DNA from 3 places in the Paenibacillus sp. CFBP 13594 genome. Region 3 is predicted to be linked to each of the others. Evidence: predicted binding sites of a transcription regulator. Region 3 holds the regulator's gene; each other region holds the start of a gene.
The links. Region 3 encodes NrdR, which represses ribonucleotide reductase genes. Its sites were predicted from a motif close to AACACNATATATNGTGTT; they were not measured.
Positions count from the first base shown of each region.

Region 1: IFU39_RS22130 (anaerobic ribonucleoside triphosphate reductase) is a predicted target of NrdR. The motif match lies at 1,980-1,997, and genes of this name have one in related genera.
Region 2: IFU39_RS10110 (adenosylcobalamin-dependent ribonucleoside-diphosphate reductase) is a predicted target of NrdR. The motif match lies at 6,314-6,331, and genes of this name have one in related genera.

Region 1 is NZ_JACYVQ010000007.1:105,543-113,833, forward strand. It holds gene IFU39_RS22130 (anaerobic ribonucleoside triphosphate reductase) at 1-1,933, opposite strand, end outside; gene IFU39_RS22135 (hybrid sensor histidine kinase/response regulator) at 2,415-4,052, shown strand; gene IFU39_RS22140 (aldo/keto reductase family protein) at 4,206-5,144, shown strand; gene IFU39_RS22145 (GGDEF domain-containing protein) at 5,269-6,381, opposite strand; gene IFU39_RS22150 (Fur family transcriptional regulator) at 6,654-7,049, shown strand; gene IFU39_RS22155 (winged helix-turn-helix transcriptional regulator) at 7,025-7,831, shown strand; gene IFU39_RS22160 (catalase) at 8,121-8,291, shown strand, end outside.
Region 2 is NZ_JACYVQ010000002.1:603,308-611,598, reverse strand. It holds gene IFU39_RS10140 (divergent polysaccharide deacetylase family protein) at 1-431, shown strand, start outside; gene IFU39_RS10135 (N-acetylmuramoyl-L-alanine amidase family protein) at 406-1,149, opposite strand; gene IFU39_RS10130 (YqzE family protein) at 1,344-1,562, shown strand; gene IFU39_RS10125 (hypothetical protein) at 1,697-2,647, opposite strand; gene IFU39_RS10120 (YqhG family protein) at 2,869-4,062, opposite strand; gene IFU39_RS10115 (DEAD/DEAH box helicase) at 4,066-5,829, opposite strand; gene IFU39_RS10110 (adenosylcobalamin-dependent ribonucleoside-diphosphate reductase) at 6,393-8,291, shown strand, end outside.
Region 3 is NZ_JACYVQ010000002.1:757,800-766,090, forward strand. It holds gene IFU39_RS10820 (S-layer homology domain-containing protein) at 1-3,164, shown strand, start outside; tRNA gene IFU39_RS10825 (tRNA-Ala) at 3,379-3,451, opposite strand; gene nrdR (transcriptional regulator NrdR) at 3,637-4,104, opposite strand; gene IFU39_RS10835 (alpha/beta-type small acid-soluble spore protein) at 4,220-4,441, shown strand; gene IFU39_RS10840 (lytic transglycosylase domain-containing protein) at 4,524-5,087, opposite strand; gene coaE (dephospho-CoA kinase) at 5,084-5,680, opposite strand; gene IFU39_RS10850 (manganese efflux pump) at 5,690-6,469, opposite strand; gene mutM (DNA-formamidopyrimidine glycosylase) at 6,602-7,438, opposite strand; gene polA (DNA polymerase I) at 7,557-8,291, opposite strand, start outside.

The DNA of each region.
Region 1 (8,291 bases), on a different contig from region 3:
CGGCCTGCTTCGCAGCATTGAAGCGTACTTTGTAATCTCCGGTCAGATAGCCAGTTACGCGGCGTAACCGCTGGAAGTGTACATGGTTCTCGTGGGCTTCACAGCCTGGGCATACATCCCCAATGACGCCTTCATAACCACAAGCAGGGCAGCGATCAATCGGATGATTAATGGAGAAATAGCCGATATCCTGCCCCAGTGCATACTGCACAATTCGCAGGAAAGCTGTGGTGTTGGCCCGAACGTTTCCGTCAAGCTCCACATAGGAGATCGCACCCGCGTTACATAAAGTGTGGAATGGGGCCTCCAGTTCAATCTTCCGATAAGCTGGAAGAGTGTGGTATACCGGGATATGGAATGAGTTCGTATAATACTCACGATCATTAACCCCGGCAATGAGGCCGTATCGCTCTCTGTCGATCTTCGTGAATTTGCCGGACAACCCTTCAGCAGGTGTGGCAAACAGTGTGATATTCAAGTTATGCTGCTCGCTCATCCGATCACAGAACTCTCTCATGGTCCGAATAATGTTGAGCGCTTCGCGGTGTACATGAGGGTCCTGTCCATGATGGCGTCCATAGAGAGCTGTCATACATTCTGCCAGGCCAATAAAACCCAGGGATAACGTACCATGTTTGAGCAGATCCCCAACGGGTTCATTCGGAGCAAGTTGCTCCCCGCCTTCCCATACACCCTCCCGCATCATGAAATCTGACGCCTTAGCAGGTTGAACAGTCTGGATACGGTACCGATGCAACAGACCATGCGCAGCATTTTGCATCACGGATTCCAGTGCAGTGTAGAATCCCGCCCGATCAGCAACCGCTCTGTTGCCCTGGCAGATGCCAAACCGGATGCCGAGCTTCACGAGGTTAATGGTGTTGAAGGACAGGTTACCTTTACCACTTTGACGATTGCGACCAAACCGGTCAGCCAGTGTACGTGTGCGGCATCCCATAGTTGCGATGATCGTATCCGGATCTTCCGGACGATAGAAAGGCAGATTGAAAGAGGCATCCACATTGACAAAGTTAGGATACATCCGCCGGGATGAACAGGTGACTGCGAGCCGGAACAAATCATAGTTCGGCTCACCTTGAGCCTGATTGATCCCCTGTTTACATTGGAAAATATGTTGAGGGAACACGGGAGTCTCCCCGTTGCCCAGGCCACGAATGGTTGCTTCCAGCAATGAGCGTGATACCAACCGGCCTTCTGCTGACGTACATAATCCATAGTTCAGTGAAGTAAATGGAATCTGCCCACCTGCCCGGCTGCTCATCGTATTCAGGTTATGAATCAGTGATTCAGCAGCTTGTCCTGTCTCCAATTCAGTCTCTTCATAGGCGAAGGCATATGCCCGTGGACATTGATTCTTCGCTTCGATGCTATCCAGATGAACCTGTTCATCCCCGATCAGAACATTTTCACCAAAGAGCCGTTGTCCTTTGCGATAATGTTTGCGGAATGATCGTTGTACATAAGGGGCCAGATCCCAGTCAATCTTATTGGCCGATACACCGCCATATTGACTGTTCTGCTGGGATTGGAAGATGATCGCAACCAGGGCCATTGCAGACATGATCGTCTGAGGTGTGCGAACGGATCCGTTGCCTGTATTGAAACCTGAAGCAAGGAGACGGTCAAACGGGATAAAGATGCAGTTGGTCGTTCCAAGTGCATACTGATCCAGATCGTGTACATACAGATCTCCGTTCTCCACAGCTTGGGCAAGCTCTTCCGGCAACACATGACGCAGAGCATGCCACTTGGCGGTCTCCGAACCGAGCCTGCTCATCTTACCGCTGAAGGAGTCCCCGTTCAGATTTGCATTTTCCCTCAGCGTATCGGCGTCTTCTGCGCCAATAATTCGTCTTCCCAGGTCGGATAATGGATCGGATGCCGGTGGAGTGGCATACTCAAGCATGTTCATGTAAGGTTCCTCCTAAAATGATTTTGGTATCATTCAATTCACGTTAAATACTATATGTAGATTCGTATTATCCATTTATAAACTATATGTGGTTTTTTGGGTGTGATAATGATCACACAGCTTACAGAACAAAATGGACTTTCCTTTAATTGCTGCGGATAAAGGTTCCCAAAGTCTGAGTAGAAGCGTATAATTGCTAGTTGCCTGCAAGGATAATTATACGAAGTCGGACAAGATGGACTTTAATCAATCTGAAAAGGCGATTTGCAATACATTTTCCGTTTTTAAACAATCAGTTCAAGACCTGCTTTTGTCCGACAACGGGCTATCGGGAGGCAGAATGATTCTCTTTTACTTCTACGGTGTTAATCATATAAGTATAGATTGTGACAGCTATTCGGATTCTTGATGAACCCTTGTACGTGATTAAACATTCTGATATACAGATTAGAAAGTGCAGCTAAGACAAAAGGGGTGGATCATGGGGACGGCAGAAGGCATTACGAGAGGCTTCTATGAAGATATAAAGGAAGCTGCGGCCCATATCGTAGATGTATTAAGCGGTATATTGAAGGTCAATACCATCTTTGTTGCCACGAATGACGAGGTGACAAATTTCATTTTGGAAGCCTTTAATCGTACGGAAGAGCTAATTGTTAAAGGCAGTGCACTTCCATTTACGGATTCATATTGCAGCCTGGTCTTAAAAGACAACGGTAGCGTTCTTACGATCGAGGATACATGTGAACATCCGATGACACGATCCATGGGCGTTACGAGCGGACTAGGCAATCGCTTTTTCGTGGGCGTGCCTATTATGAGAAGATCGGGCGAAACATTTGGTACCATCTGTCTGATGGATGATCCTGGTTATATCATCAGCGAAACTGATATGAAGACACTGAAGGCGATGGCTGTATTCCTGGGTTATGTTGTTGATCTGGAAAGCACGTTGCATGTTCAGGAGCGGAAATTGAGTGATTCGGAACAAATGCAAGAGCAGCTCCAGGCAGAGAAAGAACGTGCCGAATCTGAGGCTATGACCAAAACACAGATGTTGAAGCTAATGAGTCACGAGATTCGCAATCCCTTGAACGGTATTTTGGGACTGACAGATCTGATGCGCACACCGGATATGCCTGAGGAGCAGTCCGAATATGTGAACATGATTGAGACAAGCGGAAATATTTTGCTTTCCTTGCTGAATAATATGATGAATTTCAACATTAATGAAGCAGGTAAAACGGTTATACATGATGATCCGTTTGATCTGGTAGGCACCATTGAGAATACCGTGTATCTCTATGCCGGGATTGCGACGGGCAAGAACATTGAGCTGGGATTAAATCTTGAACTGAATGTATCTCAAGTGTTTGTTGGTGATGAAGTCAAGATTGGACAGTTGCTTGCACACGTCATTCAGTATGCTCTCGATTCAACGCGTGAAGGTTCCGTTCTGATCACAGCAGTGGTGAACGGAGAAGAATTGGAGGAGACTGGTACACTTCAGCTCAAGGTGAAGTACACGGGTCAGATGTTATCGGACAAGAAGACACCAACCTTTAACAGCCAAGATGAAAATTTGAATATCCAAAAACTGATTGGAAGTAATCTGGGTTTAGCTGTAAGCCAGAATCTTGCCATTCTCATGCATGGCCGTATTCAGGTGAGTAGTGTGAAGGAAAATGAGACGGAATTCAACATCTCCCTTCCATTGCGCAGATACTGGGAGTTACCTCAACTCGCAAGTGTTCAGCAGCGGTTAAAAGGCAAAAAGGTGTTACTTGCCAAGGACCCTGACATTTTGCAAGGCGTCTCTTCCCTGATGCGTAGGTGGGAGATGGATGTACACATGACCTCGGGTGTGACATTAGCGCATGATTGGATCAAGGAAGGATTTATGCCTGATGTAGCCGTTGTGGATATGGGATTACTGGAAGGCGGCGCGGTCGATTTTGTACATGAACTGAAACAGCGACTGGAGAATCTGCCCGTCATTGTTCTTGTTCCTTATGGGATGCATATTGAATTGCATGAAGCAGAAGCCTTTGATGCTGTTCTGACCAAGCCGGTCAGACAGGCTGATCTGTTGAATGCATTGAGCATTACTTTGCCTTAAATCATGATCATAGATCTTTATTCGGCGCACCTTATAGGTGCGCTTTTTTTCATTTTCCATTTTCTGAGCCAAAGCCCTTTTATTCCGAGCTGGTTACGTTACAATAGAAAGTGAACTTCATCTTTATAACCAACAGAGGAGGATATGCAATCAATGGATTATCGCAGATTAGGTGGAAGCGGACTGAAAGTAAGCGAGATCAGCCTGGGAAGCTGGCTGACGTACGGAGGATATGTGGAACGTGAGAATGCGGTGAAATCAATTGAAACTGCATTTGATGAAGGCATTAACTTTTTTGATACTGCCAATGTATACGAACGGGGTGCAGCAGAAGAATTGCTGGGGCAGACGCTCAAAGCGTACTCCCGTGACTCTTATGTACTTGCAACCAAAGTATTTGGCAAAATTGGCGATGGTCCGAATGACCAGGGGTTGTCTCGCAAACATATCAAGGAGCAATGTGAAGCCAGCTTGAAGCGCCTGGGCGTTGAATATGTGGATATCTATTACTGCCATCGTTATCATACCGAAACACCAATTGAGGAAACACTCCGCGCGCTCGATGATCTGGTACGCCAAGGCAAAGTGTTATATGTAGGCGTCAGCCAGTGGACAGCGGCTCAGATGGAAGCTGCGTTGGGTACAGCAGATCGTCTGCTTCTGGATCGTATCGTGGTCAATCAGCCGGTGTACAACATGTTTGACCGTTATATCGAAAATGAAATTATCCCGCTCGGCGAGCGTAAAGGCATCGGACAAGTTGTATACTCCCCGCTTGCTCAAGGTCTATTGACCGGGAAATATACGTCCGTTTCCGATATCCCAGAGAATAGCCGTGCTGCCAAGTTAGGATGGGACGAAGGAAAGATCAATGCGGATCGTATCGGGAAAGTTCGTCAACTGATTGAAGTGGCGGACAAGCTGGATCTGAAGGTTGGCCAACTGGCCCTGGCCTGGATTCTGCGCCAAAACAATGTATCCAGTGCACTTGTAGGGGCGAGTCGTCCCGAGCAGGTAAAAGAGAACGCGGCTGCATCTGGCGTGAAGCTGGATGCTGCCATTGTGGAGGAGATTGAGAGCATCCTTGCTTGATCTCTTGTCAGTACACAAGCTGAGATGATATGTAATAATCCATAAAGCAAGGGATGTCCTGTGCGCCTGAATAGGCGGACGAGACATCCCTTTTTTGGAGAACGTTGAAAGGTTAGATCTTACTTTAAAGTGTAAGAGGTAAGGAGCGAAAAGTTAAGGCACACACACGGTTACGCCCTGTATTCTTGGCTTCATATAAAGCACGGTCGGCCTGTTCGAAGAAATCGTCATCGTCATGATCATCACAATCATCGGGATACACGGCTACACCAATGGAGATGGTTAGACGTGTCGTGTGTCCGTCGGGCAGAGCAAAATGGTATTTCTCTACAGCCTGTCGGATAGATTCGGCGGTAGCCACGGCCTGACGGTGCCCACAGTCGAGCAAGAGAATGGCGAATTCTTCCCCACCGTTTCGTGACACGATATCAGCAGAACGTGCATGCTCAACGAGCAGTTGTCCAAGTTGCTTCAGGACTGCATCGCCGGCGGAATGACCATAGGTGTCATTTACCTTTTTGAATCGGTCAATATCAATGGCAAGCAAGGAAAGCTTCTGTTGGTAATCCCTCGCACGCTGGAGTTCCAGTTGAAGTGATTTTTCGAACTGTCGTCGATTGCTCAGGTTGGTAAGATGATCGGTAGATGCTCTTTTTTCCAATAGAAATAACATTTCATTGGATTTATTAATGAATTCTGCGATGAAATAGATAAATAATCCACCGGCAAAGGAAATGGTCATTTGTAACGGATATATCTTCATTAATGAATTCATGCTGTCTGTATTCAACATAAGGATGATAAAGATTAATGTCATGCCAAGCAGATTCATTGTAATTATTTTGGTCAGTCTGGACCAGGGAGCATAGGCGAAGTATACACCGGACAGTCCGATCAGAGTCATCACAAATCCTGCATCTATGGCAGAGGATGATAAGCCGAACATCAGAATACGAAGGACCGAGATCATGAGTCCCGTAACGACCGAAGCCAATCCTCCCATATATACCGCTGCGGTAACGATGGCCAGATGCCGTAGATCTACAATCGTAGTCTCGTTCAGAGGGAAAGAATAGTTCATGAGTACTGTGCCATATATACCGAATAATAAGCCGCCGATCAACTGAACACGTAACGAGGGAAAAGGCAATCGGATACTATAGAACTTTGCGATGATCCCGGACACATACATAAACGTAATCATGACACAGATATTAATGAAAAAAGTGCTAAACAACCGACATTCCCCCTTTTTACGCACATCCCTATATTTTATCTGAAAATTGGTGCTGTAGCGAACCATATTATCCCAAATTTATGAGGGGATTGCTGGGAAAGATGTTTTATTTGCATATACAGGATGTTAGAGTGATATTGACTTCAATATACAATGAGATTTATACTTAATCTAAATCAAAATGTATTCCTTCTTTTTGGGAAGACCATCATAAGTAGAAGATCAGTGTCTGATTTTATATAAAACGGATCAATAATAAAGGAGAAATGGTTGTGAGAACTTTAAATCTGACGATACAACGGCAAGCGGTATATGATGTGGTGCGCCATTCAGAGGATCACCCGACAGCTGCTGATGTCATGAATCGACTCGTGGAACAAGGATATAATCTGGCCTATGGTACGGTGTATAATTCTCTTCGTTATCTGACGGACAAAGAATTGATACGGGAACTTAAACTCGGAGAGACAGCAAGCAGGTACGATGCCCGTATGGATGATCATCAGCACATTATGTGTGAAGTGTGCGGCAAAGTGGACGAGGTGATGACAGAGGTTCCTCCACAATGGATGAAACAGGTAGCTGAAGAAACCGGATATGCAATCGATCATGCTCATGTGGTCTTTGGAGGTGTCTGCGGGGAATGCAGAAACAAACGGATCAAGTAAAAATAAAACTGCCTGGCCGCCGTTTACCCCTAAGGGTTAAACCAGCCTTGTCCGATGCAGCACCGCTTGTGGACAATTGTCCTGTTACACGGCGTGTTATTCTGATCAGCCCGATGCCGGGGCAGGTTCATGAACTGGTAAAAGCCTTAACGGATAGCTGCTTTGATGTACTGGTTTTTCATCGCTGGGAACCGGATCTGCATGAGCGTCTTGTCTTTGATCTGTTGATCTATGACCTGTCTGTGGCCGGAACTATCGATGCATTTGCCGGCATTAGCAGCCGATTGAATCGTGAGGCTGAGCATACAACCCCTTGTCTGTATCTGGTTGGTGAGAAGATGATTGGTAGCGCGAGTGGACCGATGCTTCAAGAGGAATTGCTGGTTTGGCCTGCACGCCCGCAGGAAGCTCTATACCGGGTGCAGCGCATGATTGGCAACAGTCCTGCGTTGCCCAACCGTGGGTTTTTGCCTGAGGAAGGGCACCGTATCGGATTTAAAGATCTGTGGCTTGATCGTGAACGGATGAGTGTGCAGCGCGATAATAACCGAATTCATCTAACCAAGACCGAATATGATCTTTTACTCAAGCTGATTGATGCCAAAGGTGCAGTCATTTCCCGTGAGGAAATGCTCAGCGATATCTGGGAGACGGATTTTACGGGTGGAAGTAATGTGGTCGATGTTCATATCAAAAGCTTGCGCAAAAAATTGGGCGATAATGCGTCTTCGCCGCAATATATTGTAACAGTAAGAGGAGTGGGCTACCGCCTGGCGGATTAGTCCGCTTTTTTTTGCCCATATTTTATCTTTCACTTCATGCTTTTTCGGGTACTCCCTAATAGATAGGCAGATCAGATCATTCCCTTAAAAACATGTTCATAGTTCATTCATGAAGTGTTGAAGAACCTCATCTTAATCTCATGTGAACCTCATGCAAGAGTAGAGTGGGACATGTTAGAATCAATTTAACAGTTAGATCAAGTCTAAATGTATATTTAAACCGATGCCGAATATGATTTTAATAGTAGATATATAACAGCCGTGAGACCCATTAGAGGAGGACGATATGATGACAGAACGTATGACTACGAATCAGGGAGCACCTGTAGGTGATAACCAGAATTCTCGCACAGCAGGCAGAAGAGGGCCGACACTACTTGAAGACTACCATCTCATTGAGAAAATAGCCCACTTTGACCGTGAACGTATTCCCGAAAGAGTCGTACATGCGAGAGGAGCA
Region 2 (8,291 bases), 150 kb from region 3:
ACGCCATTGGCATGAACAATCACATGGGTTCTAAAATAACGTCCGACAAACGCATCATGTCCATTGTGCTCGATGTATGCAAGGAGCGGGGCCTGTTCTTTGTCGACAGCCGTACGAACTTTCGCTCCGTGGTGGGGGAACTGGCCATATCCAGAAATATGCCACCTGTAGGTAATGACATTTTCCTGGATGATCAAAACTCCAAGCAACACATTCGCAAGCAACTGGACCTGGCTGCTCAGCGTGCGATCGATAAGGATACCTGTGTTGTCATTGGTCATGTCGGTCATTCAGGGATGAACACATCCGCAGTAATTCGTGAATCCGTCTCCCGTCTGCAAAATCAGGTTCAATTTGTTGGAATCGGTGATCTGGTTCGAGATGTGTGGCAATGGCAATCTGCTCCTACACTACCGACAGATAATAAATAATTCCATTGGCAATGGACTGGGCGATTCGTTTTTGCTCAGCGGGGTCACTCATTCTGGCTCGATCTGCCGCATTGCTCAAAAATCCGGTTTCGACGATGACGGCAGGTTGCTTCACGTAATTCAATATATAAAAGGGCTTGCCCCATACGACCCCGTGCTCCGTTCCGTACAACTTGTTCATGGCATCCTGAATGGATTGGGCCAGCAAATAACTCCTGCCTTCTTTCTGGTGCAGTACCACCGGGCCGTGTGCTGTCGATCGGGGACTCCAGTTCGCATGAATGCTGACCACGATATCTGTACTTACTTCTTCGCTAAGGCTTTTACGTTGGGCAAGATCTCTGGTATGACGGGAGCGGCTGTTCAGCCAGCGGTTCTCATCACTAAGTGCATAATCACCCAGTCGATTGATGATAACGGCATAACCTTTGCTGCGAAGCAGGAGATAGACCTTTTGGCTAATAGCCAGATTGATATCTTTTTCCAGCACACCTTGGGCTGACGTACCACCGTCAATACCGCCATGGCCTACATCAAGCAGGATAACGGGTGCTGCAAAGGCATGATGACTTGAGCGATAAGCATCTCCATCGGTCACTGGCAACATGGATGGACTGTTCTGGGACGGGGCTGCTTTTCCATAAGCGACATGGGGCAGCATGGGAAGGCAATGGAAGCTGATTAACAAGGCTACCGAAGCGGTCAGCAGCTTATGCATGGGAATACACACTCCTTCATGAAATAGGTATCGAATGCAGATTAACGACTCGATGGATACCTTTGGCATTAGACTGTGCATTCTGAGGGTTTTCATACTTCTTTCAATAAAAAAAATGTTTAACCAGTACACATCCTGCACATAATAGAACTATCGTAAGCTCCGCGAATGTGCAGGAGCGAAGGAGGCAGATCATGGCCAAAAGTGATGAATTGGTAAAATACATTACGCAGCGGGTTGTTCATTATATCGATACGCCGAAGGATGAGCGGAAAGGCCGCACCAAAAAGAAAGAGCCGTGGGCGATGAAATGGTTTGGTATGATCCCTTTCGCTGTTTCCCTGTGGGTGGGGAAAAAGGAAAAAGAATTCGATACACAGTCTCATAAACGAAGTTCTTCGGGTAAAGGGTGACTATCGCTTACCTATTTCACTAATGTAAAGCAAAAAGACGCAATCCCTTAATAAATATGGGAAGGCGTCTTATTTGTTGTCGATGTTTATAGTTTTACACGTTATCTGACTGTATGTTAAGAATTTGCTGATGATCAAGGATTTAAGAGGTAAAAATGGCCATCTTGCTGCAATGTACTCAAAGGGATAAAGCGTTGAATGGATGATTTTCCACCTAGCGCTACATATAGAATGGACTCTGCTTCCTGATCTGTATGCCACAGCTGATAACCGCTAACGGGTAAAGGACCGCCGTATACGATATTACGATCACCCGCTGAGAAAACAATCCCTTGATTCTCCCCGTGTTGTATTACATCTTTTGCCCGGTCGGCAGCAACAGGCTTGGCGGTAATCCACAACAGATTGTCAGCCGGATTAAAGACGGGTCTGAGATAAAATGGATCGACTGATAAAGATGGCGTTGTGGACAAATCAGTTATGCTGGCAGAGATCTGTTTGGAATCAGCCTCCAGCAGGTTCAGGAACTCTGACGGTAGTACATCTCCGTTCGTAGCATCAATATAAAGTGCAGGTTGACTAGGTTGTTCCACTTTCCAATATGCCAGCAGGGGAAGAGCATAACCAAGATGAAGCTCTCCTCCGGCAGCAAGTAATGCCTCAAGGTTCACATGTTGTCGATCTAAGGCTTGTCCAAGAAGTTCATTGTTGTATGGTGACTGTTCTCCTTGACCATATTCACTAAGCATCATCTGTCCCTGTTCTGTGGCGGTAATAATCATGTATCCGATAGGTTTACCCTCAAATGCAGCTTGCACCAGCCAGCTATGTGTACCCGGCCCCAGAGGATAGAAGTCCAGGTCGGCGTTCTTCCAATTTGCTTCGGCGTTAGCCGTACCGAGTGTAACTGCTTGTTGCTCTGCAAATCGTTGCACAGCAGCGGGAGCTAGCTTGTCATTCTGGAATGCATGATGTTCGGGACTATATTCTGTGGATGATTCGGGGGACAGCGAAGACGCTTTTTGTTCCTCTGCATTGGCTATCGACCAAAAAGAGAATAGGGCAAGACAACTGAGCAAGCCCAAGGTTATACAGGTTGTTTTCCGAGCGTTGTTCCAACATGTATGAAAGAATCGTTTCAAATTTACACCTACTTTTCATTTATCCGTTACCTGAGCGGGTTCTAGTTTCATTCTAGGGGACAGGCTATGCAAAGGATGCTGCAACCTGTCGGGCAGCTGATCATGAATAAACACTACTTTTGCCAGCATTTGCAGGAAAAGTAGTGTCTTCGTCTATCTTTCGTTTATCTTAAGTGAAACATACCGCTGCTAATGGCAGTCACTTTCACTTTGGGTTCATATTGCCAGATCATCTCGGTCCGGCGTGTCTCATACTGCAGTTTCATAGCCTCACGATCGATTACCGCCTGTTTTGCTTTCTCTTCTTCGGCATCTGTCTCGGAGTCGATCGGTACTGCGGCCTCTGCCGCCAGCTCTACATCTGCTCCAATGGGTTTAGCGTTAGGTATATCCAGAACTTTTCTCAGGGGTACAGGTGGCGTGCGGTCAGAAGTGACTTTCTCCATGTCTGAGGTTATGTTACCTAGTAATTCTACCTCAGGCGTATCTTCCCGGAGTACCGCCTCATAGTAGGTGTCCAACACGTCCAGCTCCAGATCAAGCCGCTCTTGGGCTTTCTCAGCCCAGCTATAATCGAGTTCCAACAAGCGGTTCGTCAAATGAGATTCCAGAGCAGCTCCGGCATCGGATAACGAAACTTTAGCTGTCTGCACATGCATGTTCTCTGCGAGCCTTGGACTGAGATCACGTCGATTAAGCTTAGTGCCGAATTTTTCTATAATCTCACCCGAGCGAAGGGAGATGCCGAGAAAATGCAATTCCTCCCGTTTCAAATCACAGGCGAATTCTACCTTGAAACAGACACCAAGCCAAGGTTCATATACGGCTGGCGCTGTAGCGCGTAATTGCCGTTTGGGAGCCTGTTCGAACAGGTTCACGAAGGCACCGCCTTCACGGGCTGCGCCGAAAATCTGTTGGAGCCTGCGACTGCCATACACCACTTCTTCACGCAATATTCGACCTGGCCCCAGCTGTGGCAGCGATGGCGTAATACCGAAGTAACGACCCAGAATGGTATCTTTCGGTGGCTCACCTGGGGTATTCCCATTGGTTACGCCATTCGTACCCGCAGGGTCAGTTACAACCGGAGGTGATGTTTGCGCTGCTTTGGCTTCTGCTGCTTCAATGGCCTGCTGATAACTGTCAGGATCGAATATAAATGTGAAAGACATGGTCTCAGCGGGTGCTCCGGTTCGTTCCACGAACCCCCAATAATAGGGGCGATTGGTCAACGCTTTGTCCGCCTCAGGCGAGAGTTTGACTGTAACATGGGCAGGGGAACGCTCCATAATCTGACAATCCAGTGCTTCCAGATAGGTGAGAACATAAGCCTGCACTTCATGGGGGGACATGGTCATGAGTTAGCTACCTCCTTTGCGAAGATCTAACAACCCGGATACGGCAGGCCCTTCATCGGAAACCTCACGTTGAATAGAGTTCAGCGATTGTCCAAGTGAATCCATTTTGCGGCGAATATCCTCATCAGTTTGTGATTCCAGCATGATTTTGTACAAACTTTTCTCAATAGACTCCTTCTTCTCCAGCCGTTCCAGAATGACATCCAGCCCGCCGATCACCATCTCAAACATATTGATCTTCTCATGCAGCAGATTCAGAATATGTTCCTCTATGGTTCCGGTCGTGGATAAATTGAAGATGTTCACGTCATTTTGCTGTCCCAGCCGGTGTACCCGACCGATCCGCTGCTCTACCCGCATAGGGTTCCAAGGCAGATCAAAGTTGACCATATGATGGCAAAATTGCAGATTAATGCCTTCGCCACCCGCTTCGGTTGCAATCATGGCCTGCACACGCCCGCGGAAGAGATCCATCATCCAGTCTTTTTTGCCTCGATTCATGCCACCCCGGTAGGGTACAGCCGTAAGCCCATTGTTGCGGAAATAGTTTAGCAGATACTCCTGCGTGGCCCGGTATTCGGTGAAGATAATTACTTTTTCATTCATGTTCCGAACCAGCTCCATCGTTTTCTCCGCTTTGGTATTCTCCTTGATCGCTTTAATATGGGCAACGAGTTCCCAAATCTTGTCCCGAAGGGGCGAGTCCAGCGGAAGTTTCTTCGACAGATTCACCAGCGTCACGAATACAGCATCTCGACTGCTGCACACTTCACGCTGCAATGTAACAAGGGAGAGCATGCTGCTCAGATTGCCGCCAGCTTCCTGGTACTGGTCTTTAACAAAGGAAGTCACGCCATCATAAAGCGCTTGTTCTTCAGACGATAGTTGCAGATTCACGTTGGAGACGTTCCGTTTGGTAAATTGAACGGGGCCTTCGCCGCGGCGGTTACGAATCATGACTTTGGATAACTCGTTCTTAAGCTGTTCCTGATTTTTCGGAACCCGTTTGTCTACAACAAAGTTGGCCGCAAAGTCACCCTGACGGCCCAGCTGACCGGGCTTCAGCAGGTTGATCAGATTGAACAACTCGCTCATATCGTTCTGCACAGGTGTAGCTGTGAGCAGCAGACAATACTTTTTGCGCAATTTCAGCATGAACTGATAGTTGGTTGTTTTCTTGTTTTTGAGCTTATGGGCCTCGTCAATAATGATCATGTCGTAATCGGTATTCAGCAGCATATCTTTATGCGGGTCACGTTTGGCTGTATCCATGGAAGCAACAACCACTTCATTCTGCCAGGAATAGGCCTTTTTCTGGGCAATGGCAGGGATGCCAAATTTCGAATTCAACTCCCGTACCCATTGCAGCACAAGAGACGCTGGCACGAGAATGAGTACCTTGGATACGAGACCCCGAACCATATATTCTTTCAGAATGAGACCAGCTTCAATGGTTTTGCCAAGACCCACCTCATCGGCGAGAATGGCCCGGCCTGACATTTCAAATAATACTCTGCGTGCAGTGTCCATCTGGTGAGGGAGTGGAGTGAGGCCTTGCAGATGCTTGAGACATTGGATCTCGTCAAAATTGGGAATCAGATTGGTTTCTTCGGCTTGAATGCCCAGTTGGAAGAGTCGATAATCCCCCCAAGGACCTCCTTTATCCAGTCGTGATTCCAATTGATTAATCCAGCTTCGATCAAATTCCAACGGAACGGGCAGCTCGGCTACAGGTTGATTGGTGTGGTGCGGGTTTTTCCGGTTCATGGTGCTTCCTCCCCTGCCATACGTGATGACGTTTTATTCGTAGGTAATAGTATGGACGAATGAGAGGTAGTTCATAACTATACAAGTTGAACTACAGTTTATTTGCACGAACACTACGATGACAGAACAACCTTCCAATCGCTGTTATCCCCAGATTTCTTTGATTCCCTTTTCTGGAGGGGAAATCCGGTGATAGCGTATGCTTTCGATGCAGCTTTCTTTCAGAAAGCTTTTAGGCGAACGCTTCGCTTTTTCAGGTTTTTTCTGTCCTCTCCGTTGATGTGCAAATGATTAGTTTAACTTATATTGAACCCAGAAATTTAGTAAAGGCACATGTTTTTTTGTCCCAAAAAATTCACAGGTTTTGTATGCGTGAGTCTAAGGGTGTGTGAAGAAGCTTGTCCGAGCAGGAGAGTCTAAAAAATAAGGTCTGTGATAAAAGTCATATAGAAAATCAATATATGGTGTAATATACTGGTTTTATATCACTATATGTGGTGTTTCATCATAATTTGCTTTTATAGTGAAAATGGAGCTTTATACCGGGGAGGTTGAATGTAGCGATGAAATCAAACCAACGATCGTACCAATTAGAAGGACTTAGCGAAAAAATATTTCTGGACCGATACGCCTGGAAGGATGCTGACTCGAATCATGCCAAGGTCGGAGATGTGGTACTCGTATTAACTAAGGATGATCCCAAGTTCCCAACCAAGGAAGTGGGCGAAATCATAGAACGTCAGGGTCAGCTTGTACAGGTAAGAACTCGAAGCGGAGAGATGATCGAGACAAACGTGGAGAAATTGACACTCAACATTGAAAAAACACCGGAAGAGATGTGGGACCGTCTTGCCAAAGCGATGGCTTCTGTCGAATCCACAGCCGATCAGCGGGCAACGTGGGAGTCCAAGTTCCGCTCCGTGTTGGAAGATTGGAAGTTAGTACCCGGAGGCCGCATTGCTGCGGGCGTGGGGGCAAGCGATGAGCTGACACTCTTCAATTGTTATGTCATTCCGTCTCCGCAAGACAGTCGGGGTGGCATCATGAAGACTTTGACCGAGATGACGGAGATTATGGCACGTGGGGGAGGTGTGGGCATTAATTTGTCTTCTTTGCGTCCTCGCCGAGCGGTAGTGAAAGGTGTGAACGGATCATCCAGTGGTTCCGTATCGTGGGGCGGATTGTTCAGTTATACGACAGGATTGATTGAACAGGGTGGAAGCCGCCGGGGTGCACTCATGCTGATGATGAATGACTGGCATCCGGATGTGCTTGATTTTATTACCGTGAAACAAACGATGGGGCAGGTGACCAATGCCAATCTGTCTGTATGTGTGAGCAACGCATTTATGGAGGCTGTCAAGAAGGACGGAGATTGGGATTTGGTTTTCCCTGATACGAACGATCCAGACTACGACACCAAGTGGAACGGGGATATGCAGCAATGGAAAGCCGCAGGTCATTCGGTAGTACACTATCGTACGCTGAAGGCTCGCGAAATCTGGCATACCATTATTGAATCAGCTTGGAAATCAGCAGAGCCTGGTGTGGTATTCATGGAGTACTACAATCAGATGTCCAACAGCTGGTACTTTAATCCGATCATTTGTACTAATCCTTGCGGGGAACAAGGCCTGCCTGGTTGGGGTGTATGTAATCTGTCAGCAATCAATCTGTCCAAATTCTACGATGAGACGAATCATGATGTGGCATGGGATGAACTGGCGGAAACCACTCGCATCTCGGCTAGATTTTTGGACAATGTCATCGATGCAACACCATATCATTTTGAGGAAAACAGACTGAATCAGCAGCGTGAACGCCGGGTGGGGCTTGGCACGATGGGGCTGGCAGAGCTGATGATTAAGCTGCGTATAAGGTACGGCAGTCCTGAATCCCTTGAATTTCTCGATAAACTGTATGGATTCATGGCGAAGGAGGCCTATCTGGCATCAGCAGAGATTGCAGCAGAGAAGGGAGCTTTCCCAGCTTTCGAAGTTGAACCGTACTTACAGAGTGGATTCATGAAAAACATGGTTGCGAGATACCCTGAAGTAGGAGAGGCCATTCGGAAACAGGGCATTCGAAATGTCACACTGATCACACAGGCGCCAACGGGAAGTACAGGTACGATGGTGGGCACATCAACAGGGATTGAACCGTATTTCGCCTTCAAGTATTTCCGTCAAAGCCGTCTAGGTTATGATGAACAGTTTGTACCCATTGCGCAAGATTGGCTGGATGAACATCCGGGTGAAGCTTTACCAGACTATTATGTGACAGCGATGGATCTGTCGGCTGAGAATCACATCCGAGTGCAGGCTGCGATTCAGCAATGGGTGGATAGTTCAATCTCGAAGACGGCCAACTGTCCGGCTGATTTTACGGTGGAGGATACGGCTGAGCTGTACGAACTGGCCTTCGACCTTGGCTGTAAGGGAGTAACGATATATCGCGACGGC
Region 3 (8,291 bases):
CGGAAACCGGATACATCGTGGAAATGAGAATACCAAAAAGAACCCTGGCCTTTGAGGAGGGAAAGCTTACCTTTGAGGTTTACATCAATAACTCGACGGAAAACGGCGGTGACCGCTATGAAGTCGTTTCCTCTTTTGGAGTTCCAGACGCAGCTTATACCAGCTCTGATTCATTTACAGACAGCCTGCAGCTCACTTCAGCCAATGAAGTGGACACCAGATTTTCAATCACCGCCACTGCGGGACCGGGCGGCTCAATCATGTCGAACCCACCCGGCGATGTTCTGAGAGTAGATCGGGGCTCTGACAAAGAAATTACGTTTACCCCCGATTACGGCAAAATTGTGGATACCGTAACAGTAGACGGCGAGACCTTGACTCTATCTGCTGGCACTTATACCTTTACGAATATTGAGGCTGATCATACCATTCATGTGACATTCAAAAACGATCCGGACGCGGGGATACTTCCCTTTATTGTATGGAATGACAACTTTGCCAGTGGCGAGTACACAACGGCTGTTATCATTGATTTAGGCGAGGGGAAGGCGGCGTTAGGCTCCGCGCTTAATCCAGACTTGTTTGCCTTATCGGCTAGGAACACGACCCTGAACGGCGAAGCAGTGACCTTTGAAGGACCACGCAAGATCACAAGGGTGTATGCTAATGATGAACCGAAGGTACGCGGCTATGTGGGGCCGATTAGCCATTCACCAGATTATCAGGACGGACTGGCGAGCGGTCGTTACATCGTCGTTGAGTCTGAGTTTTATTCAGAGAGCGGCGGCAGTACAACGCTGGATGGCAGCAGTAACTCGACAAAGCAGGTCTACACCCTTGTTCAAAAGGGCCAAATCGTACTGAAAGAAGGGAATCCGCTTCACAATGTGGTTTTTGAACAGGAGAAAGTTGTGAATCCAATCCTTGATAAATTTACAACATTCACGGACAATTCGGTCAATCGTTCACTCTACCTTCACAAGGATGACGGAGGTAACGTGATGAACGGATTGCCGCTCTATGTATATACCCACGGCATGTCACGCGGCGGCACAAACGCTGCGACAGACCAAAAAGCCGCCATGAAATCCGCCAACGGCTCCGTCGCTTTAATGAAAAAGATGGAGCAAAATCCCGATAAGTACGCCAGCCATGTTCTGAATATTTCCTATAATGGCGTATCTGTTCCCTCCACAGAGAATGTTAAGAAGGTCATAGACGCCCTGATTGCCAGCGGCGAAGTAGACCCTAACCGTGTTTACGCAGCAGGCTTCTCCTGGGGCGGCCAGTATACGAACAACTTAGTTAACAGCTACCCTGGCTTCTTCGCTGCCGCCGCACCTATGGCCCCGGTAAGCGGTTCACCGAACGCTAAGGACAATGACGCTCACTACAACCTGGCCTATTGGATGTTTTTAAATGCTCATAATGTCGGAGGCTACCAGACTAACCTCAATAACTTTATCAATAACAATATGCCGAAAATGATCAACGCGAGGGCTTCGCGCTTTGAGAGTAATGAGGCACTTACGTGGCCCTACAATCAGTTTGATCAGCCGAATCTGAGGCCGAATCCTGCCAACACACCTGTTCTGGCTGATTATATAGCGCATGAAGTTGAAGCGGCGGTTCTTTATAACCAGATCACTATGGGAACTTGGAGTATAGCACCTACGGCGCAGTCCTCTAACTTGCCAGCTTGGAACAACAACTACACAGATGTCTTTGATTGGATGTTCGCACAGAGAAAACCGTCCGTGCCTGGTGCACCGAGTGGCTTCAAAGCGACAGCGGGTGACGGACAGGTCACATTGAGCTGGAATGCTCCTGCTGACGATGGTGGCAGCTCGATATTGGGCTACAAGGTATGGTATGGCAATGTAACACCGGTTGCATTGGATGCGGCGGAGACCAAGTATACCTTCAACAACCTGACAAACGGCCAAAGCTACAGCTTCAGGATCGTTGCGGTGAACGCGAAGGGAGACGGCGCGGAGATCAGTGCTACGGCGACACCGATGAAGACGACGACTCCCACTGTACCTGATTCTGGCGGCAATACGGGCAACACCGGAAATACCGGCAACATCGGTAATACGGGCAACACCGATAATACGGGCACCGGGACAGGCGCTCAAACGTCGAAGTCGACCTACACAGTGAATACACCGAAGGATAAACCCGCGGTCACAGACAAAAATGGCAACACCACCCTTCCAGGCGGCGGCGAGATTGCGACCAAAGGCGGGACGAAGATCAAGGTACCCGAAGGCACAACGATAGACTCAAACGGGAAGGTAACTATTCCAGCAGACAAGAGCGCCGAAGTGACACTACCCGGCGGCAACAGTACAGTGACCATTTCGGGTGGCTCGACGATCGCGAGCGACGGTACGGTCACAATAGGCGGCAAAGACGCGCATGGGAACCTATCAAACGGTAACCAGGTGTATTTCCACGGCGGATCGAAGATACGGAGCGGCGGAGCGGTTGTGGTAGGACCAAGCGGCGCAAGAGTCGGCTTAGACAACGGCATATCGCTGAACATCCGTGAGGGTACGGAGCTGGCGTTTGATGACGCCACCCCACTGAGTTTCCTCGTGATATCAGGCAATCCTTTCACGGATGCCAACATGGACGAATGGTTCTACAACGATATAAATTTCGTCTACACTTACGATCTTTTCAACGGCACGACGTCCACGAAGTTCTCACCGGGCACCGCAATGACGCGTGCAATGTTCGTGCAGGTACTAGCCAATCTTGAGAACGTAAACCTTTCCAGCTACACGAGTTCCCGCTTTAGCGACGTGAAGGACGGACAGTGGTACACGGCGGCAGCCGAGTGGGCGGCCGAAAAAGGCATAGTCAACGGTACAAACGCAGACCTGTTTGACCCCAATTCACCGATGACGCGCGAACAGATGCTAGTGATACTGTACAATTACATGAAGTACAAGGGCTATGAGATACCTGAAAGCAACTCTATGTCCTTCACGGATCAGAGTGAGATCAGCTCCTGGGCGTTGGAGGCCGTTCAGGCGCTGCAAGGCAACGGCATTGTATTAGGCAAACCGGGCAACTTTGTTGCTCCCAAAGCCACCGCCTCCCGCGCAGAAGTAGCTACGATCTTTGTAAGGTTCGTCGAATATCTGACTAAGTAAAAGCGTATACAGAATTAAGGTGACCCCTCCCGGCTGGACAATATCTAGCCGGAAGGGTCTCCTTGTTTTCAAACTGTACTTTTTTTGACGTCTAGAATATTCGTCCCCAAGCTCGTCCCCAAGTCCAAAAATTCTACTTATATTAATGCATGTTTCTGATTTATTTCTCCACAAAAAAAACGCCATCACAATAATGTGATGGCGTTCTTAATTATGGAGCCTAGGGGGATCGAACCCCTGACCTCATCGCTGCCAGCGATGCGCTCTCCCAGCTGAGCTAAGGCCCCAGGATATGAAATAGAAAACTTGTCCAACACTGCTACGTTCCACAGGCGACTCCTATATCATATAAAATCCAGCTTTCGCTGTCAATCAAATTTTTAAGATCCAGAGTGATTGGAGAAGAACAATCGATTTCACTGGCACGCACGGACTGGAACTCCAGACTGCTCTTCTCCCTTTCCCCACTTCACTAATCCTCCAGATTATCTTTGGACAACAGGGATTTCAGTTCTTTCATGAACATATTGATATCTTTGAACTGGCGATATACCGACGCGAAACGGACATATGCCACTTCATCGACTGGAAACAACTGTTCCATCAATAGCTCACCAATCTGGCGACTCTCCACTTCAGCATCAGCTGTATTACGCAGAGATTTCTCTACTTCAGATACCATCATCTCCAGAGTCTCAACGGAGACTGGACGTTTCTCACAGGCACGAATAAGCCCGCGGAGAATTTTGTCCCGGCTGAACTCTTCACGACTGCCATCTTTCTTAATGACGATAAGTGGAGTCTCCTCAATCATCTCAAACGTTGTGAATCTTCGGGCACACTGCTCACACTCACGGCGACGACGAATGGACTTTGCTTCGTTGGCCGGACGCGAATCAAGCACTTTGGTACCCATATAACCGCAATAAGGACACTTCAAATCAGATCACTTCCCACGTTTTACTTTTACCACATATTCCCTGTCTTGATTTTGTAATGAAAAATGCATTGCCGAGACATAATACTTTTACCAACTCACGAGGAGGTGAACAGCAATGGCACAAAGCAACGGTAACTCCAACAACCTGGTGGTAACTAAAGCTTCCGCAGCACTCGAGCAAATGAAATATGAAGTTGCTCAAGAACTCGGAATCAGCATCCCACAAGACGGATACCAAGGTAACATGACTTCTTACGAGAACGGTTCGATCGGTGGATACATCACGAAGCGTCTGGTAACAATTGCAGAACAGCAATTGGCAGGTCAATACCAATAATATCTGCATCGTAATACGCTACACAGAGGAGCATGGAGCGGCCGGTGAATAACCGGCCTGCTCTGTGCTTCTACTTATATACTTAGAACGTATTATAGATCTTTACATACTGATTATAATAGTAAATGACCCTTTGTACATAGTGACGCGTCTCACCAAACGGAATATCTTTCACTGTATCGAACGAGCCATCCCATACACCATCTCTAAGCCAACTGTTTACTTTGCCTGGTCCCGCATTATAGGCAGCGATCATCACTGCTTCATTGCCATCGAATTGATCGGACAGATTCCGCAGATACCATGTGCCTAATTGAATATTGCGTTCAGGCTCGTGCTTCAATTCCTCCAGCGAAGTGTCGGGAATTTTGGCTTGTTCCAGTATCCAATTCGCCGTGTCCGGCATCAGTTGCATGAGCCCAATGGCACCTCGTTTGGATTCTTTGCTTGTCTTGAAATTGGTCTCCACCTTGATAATGGAAGCAATCAGAAACGGATCAACCTCATAACTCTGAGATTGGGCACGAATCTCTTCCTTATAATGAATCGGATAGAACCATGCCATCCAGTTTGTATTCAGAAATAACACGAGTACAAAGGACACAAACATCAACAGCAGGACACGTTTCTTACGCAATATTTTCATAACAAACCCTTACGCTGTAGATATGAGTCAATTTGCTGCTCCGTCTCAGTCCATAAACCGCTGTTATCGATGACAATGTCTGCCAGCTGCTTTTTGCGCTCAATATCCATCTGTACATCCATTCGAGCCTCAGCCTGTGCTGCAGTCATTCCATCCCGACTCATCAAGCGATCTCGTTGCACCGATCTCGGGACATATACTACCATGACTTCCTCGAAACCATCCTCCAGACCCGATTCGTACAGCAAAGGAATATCAGACACCACAAGTTTATCCGGATGTTGCAATTCGTATGCAGCAGCCCGTTCGCGCATCTCTCTTCGGATCGCCGGATGTGTAATAGCCTCAAGTGCCTTTCGTTCCTCAGGTTGTTGAAAAACAATACTTCCAAGCTTTTTCCGATCCAGTGTTCCATCTTCGTTCAGTATGGCTTGTCCAAACCGCTTAACAGCGGCGGCCAACACGGGATGCCCGGGCATCATAACTTCCCGGGCAATAACGTCTGCATCGATGAGCAACGCTCCCTTACTGGCGAGATAGGCGGAAACACTACTTTTGCCTGTCGCGATCCCGCCGGTTAAGCCTATATTCATCGTTTCACCTCATAACAACTTCATTATTCCCATAATCATTAACAATAGTGCTGGCAATACAGATAGTCTTCGCATCCAGCGCAGGGCTGAGAATCGTAGTCCAACCTTCATGCCGAGTGACAGAAACGCCCCACTAAACAGTGCAATAATGAGTGCTGTCCATAGTGTAGGGAATCCCAGAAGTGCCGCTCCCAAACCTGCTCCAAACGCATCCAGAGACAGGGCAATACCAAGCCACATCGCTTCCTGAGCAGATATACTTCCCGAGTTATCCATATCCGCCTTGGAAGGGCTGCGAAGGATCTGAATGACGACCCCCAGCTTACGCAGCTCCAGTGTAAATACCATTCGTTCGAGAGAATCACCCGAAGCCGATTGCTCCAGATCCAGTGCAAGTACCTGATTCCTGCCCTTGGAATCCGGCAGCGTCCCTTGTACGTTTTTCCCCAGCGCATTAACCGTTGTTTCTCCTGCTCCCTCAACCGTTACGATGTCTGTTTCCAGCTGTTCTTTGCCTTGCTTTCGAATAAGTTGCAACAGTGACCATGCACCAATACCTATCAATATGACGGCTCCCACGATCGAAGCGATATCCGGTGACACCACATGGGACAACAACACACCTACTTGCATCGACAAGGCAATAACCAATCCCGAACAGATCGAAATAACAGCGATAGATAACAGGGGAATCTTAGTCCTCCGTAACCCATATGTAATCCCGACTCCAAAACCATCTAAACTAAGCGCCAAAGCAAGCGCCAGCAATGAAATAAAATGATGCAGCACCCCGGACTCCTCCTCTGTGCGGTACTCGTGCCAACTGAAGATGCCAGTATGGGTATACGCCCGCTTATTTCTGCCATATCAGTATATGGAGGGAGGAATCCAAGGGTGCTATGATTTCATCATTTCGTTCATTCAGTTCATGTTCAGCCGCTGACAGTTCGGACAAAAATGCGTACCACGGCCACCTACCACCGTTTTTTCGATTAAGGTACCACATGTTGCACAAGGCTCTGATTTGCGTCCATAGATTTTCAATTGATGCTGGAACATTCCCATCTCACCCTGTCCATTCACATAGGACTTGATGGAAGATCCTCCTGCATTCACTGCATCTTGCAACGTAGCCACAATCGCTTCATGGAGCACCGTTAACTGAGCTTCGGTCAATGTCTTGGCGATGGTCTCGGGATGGATGCCAGCGCGAAATAGAGCCTCGTCCACATAAATATTCCCGATACCAACCACATATGCCTGATTTAAAAGTACAGCCTTGATTTTGGTTGTACGCTTGCCAACCGCCTCACGGAATGCAGTTACCGTAAAGGCTGGATCAAGCGGCTCCAGTCCGAGTTTCAGCAAAGGTTTGGACACCAGTTCCTCACCTGCATTAAACAGATGCATCGTACCGAACTGACGCACGTCCTTATAGCGTAATTCCGTACCATCATTAAAATGGAAGATCACATGGGTATGTTTCTCCACATCTTCATGCTGCTCGTACACACCGTACCTTCCTTCCATCCGCAGATGGGAGACAAGCACCAGCCCGTCCAGCAAAATACGCAAAAACTTGCCTCGACGCTCCACCCCAATGACGGTATGTCCCGCGAGTTCCAGTGCAAATGCATCTATATCGTCCGGCCGCTGAATAATCCGCGGCAAGCTAACGGTAACATGATCAATCGTTTTGCCCACAATAAGTTGATTCAATGTTCTTCTGACTGTTTCGACTTCCGGTAATTCCGGCATGATGTTCTCACCTCCCCTATATTATAACGGAAGATGACGCTTAGCGGGACCCTTTTCTTATATCGAAAACATGGAAGGGACTAATGTAAAATACCGGAAAAACCGCGCGGCGCTTGATTTATTTCGCTTCGTACCAGTTATCACCAAAGCTGACTTCGGCTTTCAGCGGAACTGACAGTTCCAAAGCTTTTTCCATGACAGCAGGCACGAGTTCTTTCATCAGTTCCAATTCATCGGCAGGTACTTCGAATACAAGTTCATCGTGCACCTGAAGCAACATACGACTCTTCAACTCGCGTTCCCGCAGCGCTTCATCCATCTGTACCATGGCCAGCTTAATGATATCTGCCGCCGTTCCCTGGATAGGGGTATTCATCGCTGTACGCTCTGCGAAGGAGCGCAGATTGAAGTTGCTGGCATTAATCTCTGGCAGGTAACGACGTCGCTCAAGCAACGTTTTAACGTATCCATCCTGGCGAGCTTCTTTCACTATGTCATCCATATATCGGCGCACACCCTGGAATACTTCAAAATACTGATCAATAAACTGCGCAGCCTCTTTACGAGTAATATGCAAGTTCTGTGATAAGCCATAATCACTTATTCCATACACGATACCAAAGTTAACTGCCTTGGCGGAACGACGCATATCCCCATCCACATCTTCAGGCTTCACACCAAATACATCCGAAGCGGTCTTTGTATGAATATCCATATCGTTTACAAATGCTTCCTTCAAGCGCTCATCGTCCGAAATATGTGCCAGAACTCGCAGTTCAATCTGGGAATAGTCCGCTGCCAAAATCGACCAACCAGGTTCGGAAGGAACAAATACCTTCCGGATTTTGCGACC